4 regions of the Kineococcus sp. NPDC059986 genome follow, and region 1 is predicted to be linked to each of the others. Evidence: riboswitches for the same ligand, from Rfam matches in the RefSeq annotation. Region 1 holds a riboswitch; each other region holds the start of a gene.

Region 1 (3,210 bases):
TGCGTCGTCGTGGCCGGGTGGGTGGCGAGGGACTTGGCGTCGCCGAGGTTGTTGGAGATGTCGACGACCTGCAGCGCGTCGAGCACCTCGAAGGCACGGTCCTTGCCGCGCCCCTCGGGGGCGTCGAGCGCGAACGTGACGACGGTGCCGCCGAGGTCCATCTGCCGCCGGGCGAGCTCGGCCTGCGGGTGGCTGGCCAGCAACGGGTACCGGACCCAGCGGATGCCCGGTTGCGCCTCGAGGTGCTCGGCGATGCGCAGGGCGTTCGCGGCGGAGTGGCGGACCCGCAGGCTCAGGGTCTCCAGACCCTTCGCCAGGGTCCAGGCGTTGAACGGGCTGAGGGTGGGCCCGGTGTGCCGGGTGAGTTCCTTGAACCGGCCGCCGAGGAACTCCTCGGTGCCCAGGACCGCTCCGCCCATCACGCGGCCCTGACCGTCGATGTGCTTGGTCGCGGAGTACACGACGACGTCGGCACCGAACCGCAGCGGCCGCTGCCCGACGGGCGAGGCGAACGCGTTGTCGACGACGACGGTCGCGCCCGCGGCGTGCGCGAGTTCCGTGACGGCCGCGATGTCGACGAGGGTCTGCATGGGGTTGGCCGGGGTCTCGAAGAACACGGCCTGCGCACCGTCGGCCAGGGCCTGTTCCCACTGCGCGAGGTCCTCGCCGTCGACGAACACCGTCTCGACCCCCCAGCGGGGCAGGATCTCGTCGAGCACGACGAAGCAGGACCCGAAGAGGCTGCGGGCCGCCACGACCCGGTCGCCCGCGCCGAGGAGCGCGGCGAGGGCGTAGAACACCGCCGACATGCCGCTGGCGAGGCCGTAGCAGGCCTCCGCCCCCTCCAGCTGCCGCAGCCGCTCCGTGAACACCGACACCGTGGGGTTGCCGTACCGCGAGTAGACGTACCGGTCGACGTCACCGGCGAACGCGGCCTCCGCGGCGGCGGCGCTCTCGTACACGTACCCGGACGTGAGGTACAGCGCCTCGGCCGTCTCCTCGAACCCCGACCGGGCGAGGCCGCCGCGGACGGCGGTGGTGTCCGGCCGCCACTGCGGGTCGTTCACGACTGCCGCCAGGGCAGACCGGCCGCCCGCCAGCCGGAACCGCCCCGGTGGCCCTCGCCGTCGAGCGGACCCTCGAACCCCTCGAGCACGTTGTAGCTGACCGCGATCCCCGCCGCGGTCGCCGTCTCGGCCGCCGCCACGGACCGCTGACCCGAGCGGCAGAGGAAGACGACCTTCCGGTCGGTCCCGGGGACGATGCCCGCCTCCGCGAGCTCGCCCAGGAACCGGCCGGGGTCGACCGGCAACCAGGAGACGAGGACGGGCTCGCGCTCGAGCCCGCTGGGAACCCCCACGAACCGCCACTCCGCCTCGGTGCGCACGTCCACGAGGACGGCGTCCGGGTCGTCCTGCACCAGGTCGAAGGCCTCACGCGGGGTGAGGTCACCGGCGTAACCCACTGTTCCTCCCATCGGTCCTGGCATGAGCACCCTCCGGGACGGCGGTCCGTCCCCGGGGTTGCTGCGGCGTCGACGAGCCAGGTCTCTCGGCCGCTCTGGATGGTCCGGTCAGCCTAGGGCATCGACCGACGGGGGCGGTGCCGCGGCGGCGACGCGGTCGACAAGCGCGGCGTCGGCGCCCAGCACCTCGACGCCGGTGGCGACCGGTCGCAGGAAGACCGTGCAGCGTTCGTCGGTCAGGCACGTCCGGAGCGTTCCCGCCGCGACGGCGGGGCTGTCCGCGAGCCGGGCGAGCAGGCGTGGCGACGGGTCGTGCTCGACGACGACCGTCGTGCTGCGGCCGTCGGGGTCGGGCCGGGTCTGCACGCTCTGGTGGTGCTGCGGCCCGATCCCGTCCCGCAGCCGGGTGAACTCCGCGACGAGCCGGTCCTCCGACGCGCCGGCGGGGTCGTGGGGCAGTTCCGTCCACACCTGCACCGGTCCCGTCGCCGGCAACGCGGCCACGAGAGCGGCCAGGACGCCGGCCCTGTCCCCCTCCCCCGCACCGGTCCGCCGCAGGACCACCCGGGGCAGGACGAAGGAGTCGATGAACGGCGGCGGCGGGAACCACGTCCCGCACCGGCCCTCGGCAGCTTCGTCGGGACCGGCGCCCGGCCGCGCACCACTCATCCCCGGACGCTACCGGCCCCGTCGGCGCGGGTCAGAGGAAGCGGTGCATGACGTGCAGGCCGACGTACCCGTGCTCGGGGTGGTCGAAGGCCTGCGGCACGGTGCCGAGGACCGCGAAGCCGAGGGACTGCCACAGGGCGACGGCGGCGGCGTTGGTCTCCACGACGGCGTTGAACTGCATCGCCAGGAAGCCACGGTCTCGCGCCCACACCAGGACGTGCTCACCGAGGGCCCGGCCCACCCCGCGTCCCCGCGCGGCCGGGGACACCATGAAGCTGGCGGTCGAGACGTGCGACCCGGCGCCGGGCCGGTTCGGCCCGCACTTGGCGGTCCCGAGGACCGTCCCCTCCTCGTCCACGGCGACGAACGTCCCCCACGGCGGCGCGCCGACCCACTCTGCCCGGGCCCGGTCCGACGTGAGCCCCTGCGGCAGCGCGTACGTCTCCCCGTCGGCGACGATCTCGTCGAAGAAGGGCCAGATGCCGGCCCAGTCGGCGTCGGCGTAGTCGCGGATCTCCACGGCGGGCAGGCTAACGGCGGCTAGCGTGCGGAGAGTGACGGACGTCTTCGGGGACCGGTCGGCGCAGTGGGCGCAGTGGCAGGCCGAGCCGTGGGGCCGGGTGCGCTACGCCGTCGTCGCCGAGGTGCTGCGGCGCACGGTCACCGGCACGGGCCTGCGGGTCCTCGACGTCGGCGGGGGCGACGGACAGGACGGGGTGCCCCTCGCGGCCGCCGGGCACAGCGTCACCGTGCTCGACCGCTCACCCGACCTGCTGGGCCGGGCCGCGGAGCACGGGTTCGCCACCCGCGTCGCCGACCTGGACGACGAGCCGGCCGACCTGCAGGGCGCCTTCGACGTCGTGCTGTGCCACAACGTCCTGCACTACCTCGACGACGTGGCGGGGGCCGTGGACCGTCTCACCGCGTTCCTCGCGCCCGGCGGCGTGGTCTCCCTCATGGCACCCACCCCTGCCATGGACGTGCTCGCGGCCGCCGTCCGCCGCCTCGACCCGGCCGAGGCCCTCGCGCTGCTCGACGCGCGCACGGTCCACGGCCAGACCTTCGACCACCCGATG
Region 2 (3,210 bases), on a different contig from region 1:
GGATCGTGCTCGTCAGCGTCCGCCTGTGGCTGCAGGTCGGGTTCTACATGGTGCTGTTCCTCGCCGGGCTGCAGCGCATCCCGCCGGTCCTGTACGAGGCGGCGATGCTGGACGGCGTCTCCGCCGGGTTCCGCCGGTTCCGGTACATCACGTGGCCGCAGCTGCGACCCACGGTCGCGGCCGTGCTGCTGCTCCTGCTCGTGGCGGCCTTCCAGGCCTTCGACGAGTTCATCAACCTCGTCCCGACCAACCCCTCGACGCGGCCGCCGCTGGTCTACCTCTACAACGTGGCCCTCGGCTCCCAGCGCGACTTCGGGCTCGGTTCGGCGGGGGCGCTCATCCTCACCGCGATCATGGTCGTGGTGGCACTGCTGCAGACGCGCTTCTTCGGCTTCGGCGCCGCGGAGGACCGCACCAAGGCGCCCCGGCGCCGTCGAGGAGGGGTTCGAGCATGAGCACCGCGCAACTGACCCGGTCGGTCCCGCGGGCTGCAGGGGCCGGACGGCGCCAGGCCGCCCGTGCGGGCGTGAACGTCGCCCGGTACCTCGCCGTCACCCTCGTGGCGCTGCTGTTCCTGCTGCCCTTCTACATCATGGTCAAGACGGCCGTCTCCCCCGCCGCCGACGTCGCGAGCCGCACCTTCGTGCTGTGGCCCTCGGACCCGGACTGGTCGTCGTTCTCCCGCGTCCTGCAGGACCCGACGTTCCCGCGGGCGATGCTCAACACGGCCGTCATGGCCGTCGTCCTGACGGGCGGGCAGATCGTCCTGGCGGCGATGGCCGGCTACGCCATGGCCCGCATCCCCAACCGGGCGGCGAAGCCGCTGTTCTCGGCGACCATCGTGGTGCTGCTCATCCCCGCCGCCACCACGTTCCTGCCGAACTTCCTCATCGTGGCGCGCCTCGGCTGGGTGGACTCGCTGCGCGGGCTCATCATCCCGGGCCTGTTCAGCGCGTTCAACGTGTTCCTGTTCCGGCAGTTCTTCCTCAACTTCCCCAAGGAGCTCGAGGAGGCCGGGCGACTGGACGGCCTGGGGTACTTCGGGGTGTTCCGGCGCATCGTCGTCCCCAACACGCTGGCCTTCGCCTCGGCGCTCACCGTGCTCGGGTTCGTCGGGTCGTGGAACGCCTTCCTGTGGCCCCTCGTCGTCGCCGGCGGCGGATCGGGCGCGGTGACCGTCCAGGTGTACCTGTCCTCGTTCCTCACGGCCCAGACGTTCGACTACTCAGGCCTGTTCGCGGCCGCCCTCCTCTCGCTCCTGCCGGTGCTGTTCGTGTTCCTCGTCCTGCAGCGCTGGCTGGTGCGCGGGGTCGCCGAGACCGGCATGGGCGGCGGCTGAGACCCGCCGAGCCTCGCTGACAGTTCCCCGGGCCCCGACCGCGGTGCGGTCGGGGCCCGCCGACGTCGCGGACGAGCGGTCGGTGGCCCCCCGAGAGCACCGCGGCCCGGTCCTTGATTCCGGGTGGTCGTGCGTGGCAGTCTCTCCCCAGGTCAAGAGCGTCAGCGACAAGCCCCGGCTCGCTGGCCGGCAACCCTCCTCCGCGGTGGGGTGCCCCGGGTGACGACCTGGCCGTTCCCGCAACGGGAACGGCAAGCGCGATGACCCGCCGGACGCCTGCGTGTCGTCATGACAGCAGGAGGAGAACCGTGTCCGAACTCCACCTCTCCGTGGCCCTGGAGTCCACGGGCTGGCACCCCGCGTCCTGGCGCGAACCCGGCGCCCGCGCCGACGAGCTGTTCACCGCCGCGTTCTGGCGCGACACCGTCCGCGAGGCCGAACGGGGGCTGTTCGACCTCGTCACCATCGAGGACGCCCTCGGACTCCAGGGCAGCCACTTCGGGCCGTCCGACGACCGCACCGACCGCGTCGCCGGTCGCCTGGACGCGCTGCTCGTCGCGGCCCGGCTGGCTCTGGTGACGACCAGCATCGGGCTGGTCCCCACCGTCACGACGACCCACACCGAACCGTTCCACGTCTCCAAGGCGCTCGCGACGCTCGACCACGTCAGTTCCGGACGCGGTGGCTGGCGGGCCCAGGTCTCGGCCCGCGCCCACGAGGCCGAGCTCTTCGGACGGCGTGCGGTCCCCACGGTCTCCCGCGAGACCTTGTCGGACCCCGAGGTCGCCGCGGCGGTGGAGGACCTCTTCGCCGAGGGCCGTGCGGTCGTCGACACCGTCCGGGCGCTCTGGGACTCCTGGGAGGACGACGCGGTCGTCCGTGACACCGCCTCGGGACGGTTCGTCGACCGTACGCAGCTGCACCGCGTCGCGGTGCAGACCCCCTGGTTCTCGGTCCTCGGGCCCTCGATCACCCCCCGGCCGCCGCAGGGCCAACCCGTCGTCACCGCGCTGGCGCACGCCCGGACCGCCTACGAGTTCGCCGCCGTGAGCGCGGACGTCGTCTTCGTGACGCCGCACGACACGGATGACGCCCGCCAGATCGTCGCCGAGGTGCGCGCCGCGGAGACCGCCGTCGGCCGGGTGGGACCACCTCTGCAGGTCCACGCCGACCTCGTGGTGGCCCTCGGCTCCGACGCCGCGTCGGCTCGCAACCGCCTCGACCGGCTCGACACCGTGGACGGCGAGGCGTTCGTTTCCGACGCGCTCGTCGTCGCCGACTCCGCCGCAGGCCTGGTCGAGCGCCTGCTCCTGTGGCGCGAGGCGAGCATCGAGGGCTTCCGGTTCCGTCCGGCGGTGAACGCCACGGACCTGCCCGCCCTCGTCGACGAGGTCGTGCCGCTGCTGCAGTCCGCAGGGGCGTTCCGCCGGGGCTACACCGGGGCCACCCTGCGCGACCACCTCGGGCTGGCCAGGCCCGCCAACCGCTACGCCGCAATCTGAGGAGGAACCCGTGAGCATCCCCGACGGCAAGCCCCGCAAGCAGATCGTCCTCGGCGCCCACCTGCCCGGCGTCAACCACCACACCGTCTGGCAGGATCCGGCCGCGGGCAGCCAGATCGACGTCCAGAGCTTCGCCCATCTGGCCCGCACCGCCGAGCGGGGCTTCTTCGACCTGTTCTTCCTCGCCGAGGGCCTGCGGTTGCGCGAGCACGCGGGTGAGATCTACGAGAACGACGTCGTGGGCCGGCCCGACACCTTCACGGTGCTCGCCGCCCTGGCCGGGGTCACCGACCACCTGGGCCTGGCCGGGACCATCAACACCACGTTCAACGAACCCTACGAACTGGCCCGCGAGTTCGCCTCCCTCGA
Region 3 (3,210 bases), on a different contig from region 1:
ACGTCGGAGGTCCACTCCAGGTCCGGGACGGGCAGCCGAGCCTCGACGAGCCCCTGCGCCCGCACCTCGTGGGGGCCGCTGTCGGACGTCGCGGTGAACGAGCCCGTCTCGGGATCGGCGACGACGTTCAGCCCGGCCCCGAGGAAGCGCAGCAGACCGGCGCGGGCGAGGGCGGCCAGCTGCCGCAACCGGTGCGGCGGCGGCCCACTGGCGACGTAGCTGAAGAAGCCGTGCCACCAGCCGTCGACGTCGAGGGCCGCGGACCGGGCGTTGAGCCGCCCGGCCGCGTGCAGGCCGGCGGTGACGACGTAGGCGGACAGCAGGGCCGCCACGGCCGCGGCGTCGGGGGAGTGGCGCGCGTCGGCCCGCCGGGTCCGGTCGTCCTCGAGGTGCTGCAGGACGCGCTCGTGGACCTCCTCGCCCGAGGTTCCCCACCACCCGTCCAGGGGGCGGTCCAGCTCGGCGGGGTCGAAGCGGTCGGCGGGGTCGGGGACGGCGCGTTCGACGAGGTCGTCGACCTCGGCCGAACCCCAGGCCGCGCGGGAGAACCGGGCGTCGAACTCGGTGGCCGCCAGCGTGGTGCGGTCCGGGTGGCTGCGGAACAGTTCGCGGTAGTGGGCCCCGGCCAGTTCCTTGGCGATGAGCGGCCAGAGGTCCGCCCGCAGGTCGAGCGGGGCGTCGCCGTGCAGGTCCGAGACGGTCTGCGACGAGTAGTAGCGCGGCAGTCCGAGGTCCCGCGGGGTCTCGTAGCCGATCTTCGAGCGGTACGGCACCCCGCGTCGCGAGCCGGCGTGCAGCCGGGGTTCCCGCCCGCTGGGGTGGTAGTCCAGCGACCCGTCCGGGCCTTCGGTGAACCGCCCGCCGCGGCCCTCGGTGAGGCGTACCACGAGGTCGACGAAGGCCAGACCCATGCCGACCACGACCACGTCCGACCCCGGCCGCAGCACGTCGAGGTCCTGCTCGCTGGTGTAGCCCGGGCGGACGTAGGCCAGGCCGTGGGCGCGGGCGAACGTCGCGATGCGTCGTTCGCGGGGGCCGGGCCGGACGTCGAGGTGCCCCTGCACGAGCAGCACCGCGTCGACCCTCAGGGTCTCCTCCTGCCCGGCCAGGTGCAGCACCTGCCGGCCGTCGAGGGGGTCGTCCGTCAGGTCCAGGACGGTCCGGGCGTGCCGGTGGACCCGCACCCCGGCGGGCAGCTGCGCGAGCGTGCGGGCCCACGCGTCGGCGAAGTACCCGCTGGCGAGGCGACGCGAGGTGAAGGACCCGGGCTCGTGGCGCAGCAGTTCTTCGCGCAGGAGGTCGTCGCCGGTGGCGTCCGCGTCCACCACGAGGGCGGCGCGGTTCTCCTGGACCCAGCCGGCCAGCGACGGCCCGCGCAGCACGGGTTCGGCGAGGCCGGTGACGGACTCGTCGGGCAGGACGCTGATGTCCGCGGCCCGCGAGTTCATCCACAGCAACGGGTCCTGGGCCTCGCGCCACACCCGGCCGGCGCCGGAGTCGTACGGGTCCACCACGTGCACGTCGAGGACGGACCCGTCACCGGTCGCGGTGTGCTGGGCACCGAGACGCTGCAGGAGGACGAGAGTTCGAGGCCCTGCGCCGACGATTCCCAGTGAACGGGTGCGGGGCAGGGAGGAGGTGGGACGTGACACAGGGGTGCTCCGGAGGTCCGCGCCGGCAACGGCGCAGGGGACGTCCGCGGGCGGGGCCGCGACGGACGGGGGTCAGACCCCCGCGCAGACCGCCGAGCTCAGCCGACCCAGGTCGACGTGGCGCCGGCGGACCAGCAGGCTCCCGGGTGCGGTGCAGGAACTCATCTCGCGACTCCCATCGGTCCTGGCGGAAGCACCCTCGCCCGATGGTTCGGGGGGTTGCTGCGACGTCGACGAGCCAGGTCTCTCGGTCGCTCTGGATGGACAGTGCAACGGTAGCCCACGGGGTCGGGTTTCTCCAAGCACCCCACGACGTCCCGTCGGCGCGACGGGGCGGCGGGGGGTCCGGGACGCCCGGAGATCAGTGAGTCGTCCGCGGGGATGCGTTGCGCCCGTGGAGGACTGGGACGACGTCGACACCGAGGGCGAGCAGGGTGCCACCGGCGACGACGCGGGTTTCCCGTCCGGGCAGTCGCGCGAACCCGAGGGTGGCGCAGAGGGAGTGCGCCGCAGTCGTCCTCGGCCCGGAGTTCAGGACGACCCGCTGCAGTCCGCGCCGACGTGCCACGTCGACGGCGTGCCGGGCCAGCGCTGTCCCGACGCCGCGACCACGGGCGGGGACCGCGGTCGCCAGCAGCTGCAGGTCGAGCTCGCCGTCGAGCGTCAGGGAGCTCAGGACTCGCCCGGGACGCGGGAGCGTCATGGTGCCGAGCAGTTCGCCGGAGACGGCGTCGACGGCCACCCACAGCTCCGCCTCGCGGGCCCGCGTCGCGGCGTCGGCGATCTGCCCGGCGTCGTCGTCGGGGAGATCGCCGTCGGCGGCGTAGGCGTCCAGGCCCAGCCGGCAGACGGCCTCGAACTCCTCGGGACGGACCAACCGCACCAGCAGCCCCGGAGCGGGCTCCACGTCCCGGCCGAAGACGGCGAGCCGGGAACCCCCGCGGCCCAGGCGGTGCTCGCGTTCGGGCAGGCGGGTGAAACCCGACCGGTGGTAGAGCCGTTGGGCGGTCTCGTTGCGGGCACCGGTGTCCAGCACCACGCGGGCGAACCCCCGGGCCCGCGCTTGCGCGACGGCGTCCTCGAGCAGCAGCGCGCCCAGCCCGCGGCGGCGGGCGGCGGGGGCGACGGCCAGCAGGCGGAACTCCAGTTCGTCGGGTTCGGCGAAGCGGGCGTGCTCGGTGCCTCCGGCAGCCAGGGTCGCGGTGCCCAGCAGTTCCCGCCCTCACCGTCGGCCTCGACGGCGACGCGGACGTCGGCGGTCCGCGCCCGGCCTGCCGCGTCACGCAGGAGCGCCGCCCGTCCGGCGTCGGGCGGGTACGGGCCCACCGAGAACCCGCTCACCGTCAGCTCTCCGACCGCGTCGAGCTCGTCGGGGCGTGCCGACCGGACGGTCAGCGTGGGCACGCCCGCCGAGACGGGGTCGTCCGTGGTGGTTCTCATCCGGCCTGCGCGGGTTCCTCGGTGGCGAGCCCGGCGGCCTTCCACGCCGGGAACCCGCCGTCGACCTGGACGACGTCCCTGAACCCCGCGGCGAGCAGCTCGGCGGTGACGGGGCCCG
Region 4 (3,210 bases), on a different contig from region 1:
TGGCCGAGCTCGGGGCCTGACTCAGGCCCAGCGGCTGCGGGGGACCGGCAGACCCAGGTTCCCCCGCAGCGTCGCGGCCCGCAGTTCCGGGGCGAGCACACCGCGGCGCACCAGCAGCGGGACGACCTCGTCGGCGAACTCCTCCAGCCCCCGCGGGACGGAGGAGAACGCGAGGGTGAACCCGTCGGCCGCACCGGAGGTGAACCGCTCGGTCATCCAGTCCGCGACCTCCTCGGGGGTCCCGGGCAGGAACCGTCGGCGCAGCATGGCGCGGTACAGCTCGCGCAGCGTGAACCGGTCGCGGTCCACGAGCTTGCGGATGCCCTCGTAGACGGTCTGCACCTGGTTCGAGCCGCCCGCGAAGTCGAAGCGGAACTCCTCGTCGAGGGGCCGGTCGGACAGGTCGACCCCGAGGTGGTGGGACAACCAGTCCAGGCTCAGCCGGTCCGGGGTGAGGGCCTCGATCTCGTCCACCCGTTCCCGGGCCTGTGCGCTGGTGGCGCCGAGGACGGGGGACAGCGCCGGCAGGACCAGCAGGTCCGACCGCGCGCGACCGGCGGCGACGGCCCGCCCCTTGTAGTCCTCGTACAGCCGTTGCGCTCCGGGCAACGGCGCCGAGCCCGGGACGAAGACCGCCTCGGCGTGCCGTCCCGCCAGCCGGCGGCCGTCCTCGGACGACCCCGCCTGGAACAGGACCGGCCGGCCCTGCGGCGGCCGGGGCAGGTTCAGGGGACCGCGCACGCGGAAGAACTCGCCCTCGTGGTCCAGGACGTGCATCCCGGCCGGGTCGGCGTACCGGCCGCTCGCCGCGTCCGGGGCGACGGCGCCGTCGTCCCAGCTGTCCCACAACCCGTGGACCACCTCGACGAACTCCGCGCCGCGCCGGTACCGCGCCGCGTGGTCGAGGTTGCGCTCCAGGCCGAAGTTGCGCGCCTCCTCGTCGCTCGCGGACGTCACGAGGTTCCAGCCCGCGCGGCCGGAGCTGAGGAAGTCCAGGGAACCCACCTGCCGGGCGGTGTGGAACGGTTCGTTGTACGTCGTGGACACCGTCGCCACCAGACCGATGCGCTCCGTGCACCGCGTCAGCGCCCCGAGCAGCCCGAACGGTTCGGGTCGCAGGTTCGCCACGTGCTCGACACCGGAGGGGAACCGGTCCCACACGTAGAGCTCGTCGGCGTAGAAGACCGCGGCGAAGCCGGCCCGTTCCGCCGTGCGCGCGAAGTCCTCGTAGTAGCCGACCGAGAGGTAGTCGGCGGGCCGGCCGCCGGGCAGTCGCCAGCTCGTGAGGTGCTCGCCGCCGGGGTAGAAGAGCATCGCCGTGAGGATCACGCCGCCGCACGCTACCCCGGCCGTGTGGAGCGCTTGACAGCCCGGGCCCCCGTGCCCTCCACTGGATGTGCCATCCAGAGCGGCCGAGAGACCTGGCTCGTCGACGCCGCAGCAACCGCCCCGCCGGGGTCGGTGCTCCCGCCAGGACCGATGGGAGAGGACCACCGATGGAGCACGCACCGCTGACGCGACGTCTCGTGATCGACCTGCTGCGCAGTGCCGGGATGACCTGTCGGGCCTGACCGCCCCGACGTCTCCCCACGCCAGCCCCCGGAAGGTCCCTCGATGCCGCACGTCCCGAACACCTCCCTGTCCTTCGCCACCCAGCAGGTCCACGCCGGCGCCGAACCCGACCCGGTCACCGGCGCGCGGGTCACCCCCGTCCACCTGACCGCGGGATTCGTCTTCGACGACTTCGAGCAGGCCCGGGCCCGGTTCGCCGGCGAGGACGACGGGTACGTCTACACCCGCATGGGGAACCCGACGACGGCCGCGGTCGAACGCCGCCTCGCCGTCCTCGAGGGCGGCACCGACGCGATCCTGCTCGGCACGGGTCAGGCGGCCCTGACGGTGGCCCTGCTCGGGATCCTCGGGGCGGGTGACCACCTGGTGGCCGCCGCCGACCTCTACGAGGGGTCCCGGGGGTTGTTCCTGGAGAACTTCGCCCGGCTCGGGATCACCGTCGACTTCGCCGCGGGACCGCAGGACTGGGAACGCCTCGTGCGCCCCACGACCCGGGCGTTCTTCGCCGAGTCGGTCGCCAACCCCAAGAACACCGTCCTCGACCTGCCCGCGGTGGCGGCCGTCGCCCACCGCCACGGCGTCCCCGTCGTCGTCGACAACACCTTCGCCACGCCCTACCTGCTGCGGCCGCTGGAGCACGGTGCGGACGTCGTCGTGCACTCCGCGAGCAAGTTCCTCGCCGGTCACGGTGCCGCGCTCGGGGGTGCCGTCGTCACCGGTGCGGGGTTCGACTGGAGCGGTTCCGCGCACCTCACGTCACCGGCCGCGGTGCTGGGCGGCGTCAGCTGGGTCGACCGGTACGGTCCGCAGCGCGCCTACGTCGAGCACACGCGCGGTGTCGTGGCCTCCCGGATGGGACCGGCGATCTCCCCGTTCAACGCGTTCCTCGTCCAGCAGGGGCTGGAGACGCTGTCCCTGCGGGTCGCCCGTCAGAGCGCCACGGCGGAGCAGCTCGCGCGGTGGTTGCGGCAGCGTCCGGAGGTGGTCTCCGTCGACCACGCGGCCCTGCCCGACCACCCCTCGCACGACGTGGCCCGGACCCTGCTGCCGCGGGGGTGCGGCGCGGTGTTCTCGGTGACGCTCGCCGGGGGTCGGCCTGCGGCTCGACGGTTCGTGGACGCCGTGCAGCTGTTCACGCGCATGACCCACGTGGGGGACGTGCGCTCGCTCGTCATCCACCCGGCCAGCACGACGCACGCCCACCGCACCGAGGCCGAACGCCTGCAGACGGGGATCTGGCCCGGGCTGCTGCGGTTGTCGATCGGGCTGGAGGAACCCACCGACCTCGTCGCCGACCTCGAACGGGCGCTCGCCGCGACACGCGGAACCGCGCGCGCCGAGGAGCTGGCGGAGGTGGGCGCCTGATGGGCCGGCCGCAGCACTTCGGGTACTTCTTCTCCCGGGGTTTCGGCCCGCAGGGTTGGGGCCGGGACTACCAGGCGTGGAACGACGACTGGACGCGTCCGGACCTCTACGCCCACGCGGTCCGCGACCTCGAACGGGCCGGGTTCGACCTCGTCGTCGTCGAGGACGCGGTGTCGCTGGGGAACCCGGCGACGTTGGACCTGCGGGTGCGGGCGGCCTACGGGGGACCCAAGCACGACCCCCTGCTGCTCGCGCCCTACCTGTTCGCGGCGA

What was found. A riboswitch is a leader RNA that binds a small molecule or an ion and turns the genes downstream of it on or off. The one in region 1 is predicted to bind S-adenosylmethionine.
Region 2: another riboswitch for S-adenosylmethionine. It lies ahead of AB0637_RS10140 (LLM class flavin-dependent oxidoreductase); the one in region 1 lies ahead of AB0637_RS07660 (rhodanese-like domain-containing protein).
Region 3: another riboswitch for S-adenosylmethionine. It lies ahead of AB0637_RS10115 (putative leader peptide); the one in region 1 lies ahead of AB0637_RS07660 (rhodanese-like domain-containing protein).
Region 4: another riboswitch for S-adenosylmethionine. It lies ahead of AB0637_RS00930 (PLP-dependent transferase); the one in region 1 lies ahead of AB0637_RS07660 (rhodanese-like domain-containing protein).

The regions. Positions count from the first base shown of each region.
Region 1 is NZ_JBFBND010000007.1:84,980-88,189, forward strand. Features, by position in the region: gene AB0637_RS07655 (O-succinylhomoserine sulfhydrylase) at 1-1,067, opposite strand, end outside; gene AB0637_RS07660 (rhodanese-like domain-containing protein) at 1,064-1,465, opposite strand; SAM riboswitch class I at 1,471-1,571, opposite strand; gene AB0637_RS07665 (hypothetical protein) at 1,574-2,134, opposite strand; gene AB0637_RS07670 (GNAT family N-acetyltransferase) at 2,166-2,654, opposite strand; gene AB0637_RS07675 (methyltransferase domain-containing protein) at 2,689-3,210, shown strand, end outside.
Region 2 is NZ_JBFBND010000010.1:112,813-116,022, reverse strand. Features, by position in the region: gene AB0637_RS10150 (sugar ABC transporter permease) at 1-455, shown strand, start outside; gene AB0637_RS10145 (carbohydrate ABC transporter permease) at 452-1,339, shown strand; SAM riboswitch class IV at 1,490-1,603, shown strand; gene AB0637_RS10140 (LLM class flavin-dependent oxidoreductase) at 1,648-2,841, shown strand; gene AB0637_RS10135 (NtaA/DmoA family FMN-dependent monooxygenase) at 2,852-3,210, shown strand, end outside.
Region 3 is NZ_JBFBND010000010.1:107,966-111,175, forward strand. Features, by position in the region: gene AB0637_RS10110 (FAD/NAD(P)-binding protein) at 1-1,652, opposite strand, end outside; gene AB0637_RS10115 (putative leader peptide) at 1,725-1,817, opposite strand; SAM riboswitch class I at 1,825-1,919, opposite strand; gene AB0637_RS10120 (GNAT family N-acetyltransferase) at 2,014-2,865, opposite strand; gene AB0637_RS10125 (rhodanese-like domain-containing protein) at 3,089-3,210, opposite strand, start outside.
Region 4 is NZ_JBFBND010000001.1:200,707-203,916, reverse strand. Features, by position in the region: gene AB0637_RS00940 (LLM class F420-dependent oxidoreductase) at 1-20, shown strand, start outside; gene AB0637_RS00935 (NtaA/DmoA family FMN-dependent monooxygenase) at 22-1,329, opposite strand; SAM riboswitch class I at 1,397-1,503, shown strand; gene AB0637_RS00930 (PLP-dependent transferase) at 1,615-2,937, shown strand; gene AB0637_RS00925 (LLM class flavin-dependent oxidoreductase) at 2,937-3,210, shown strand, end outside.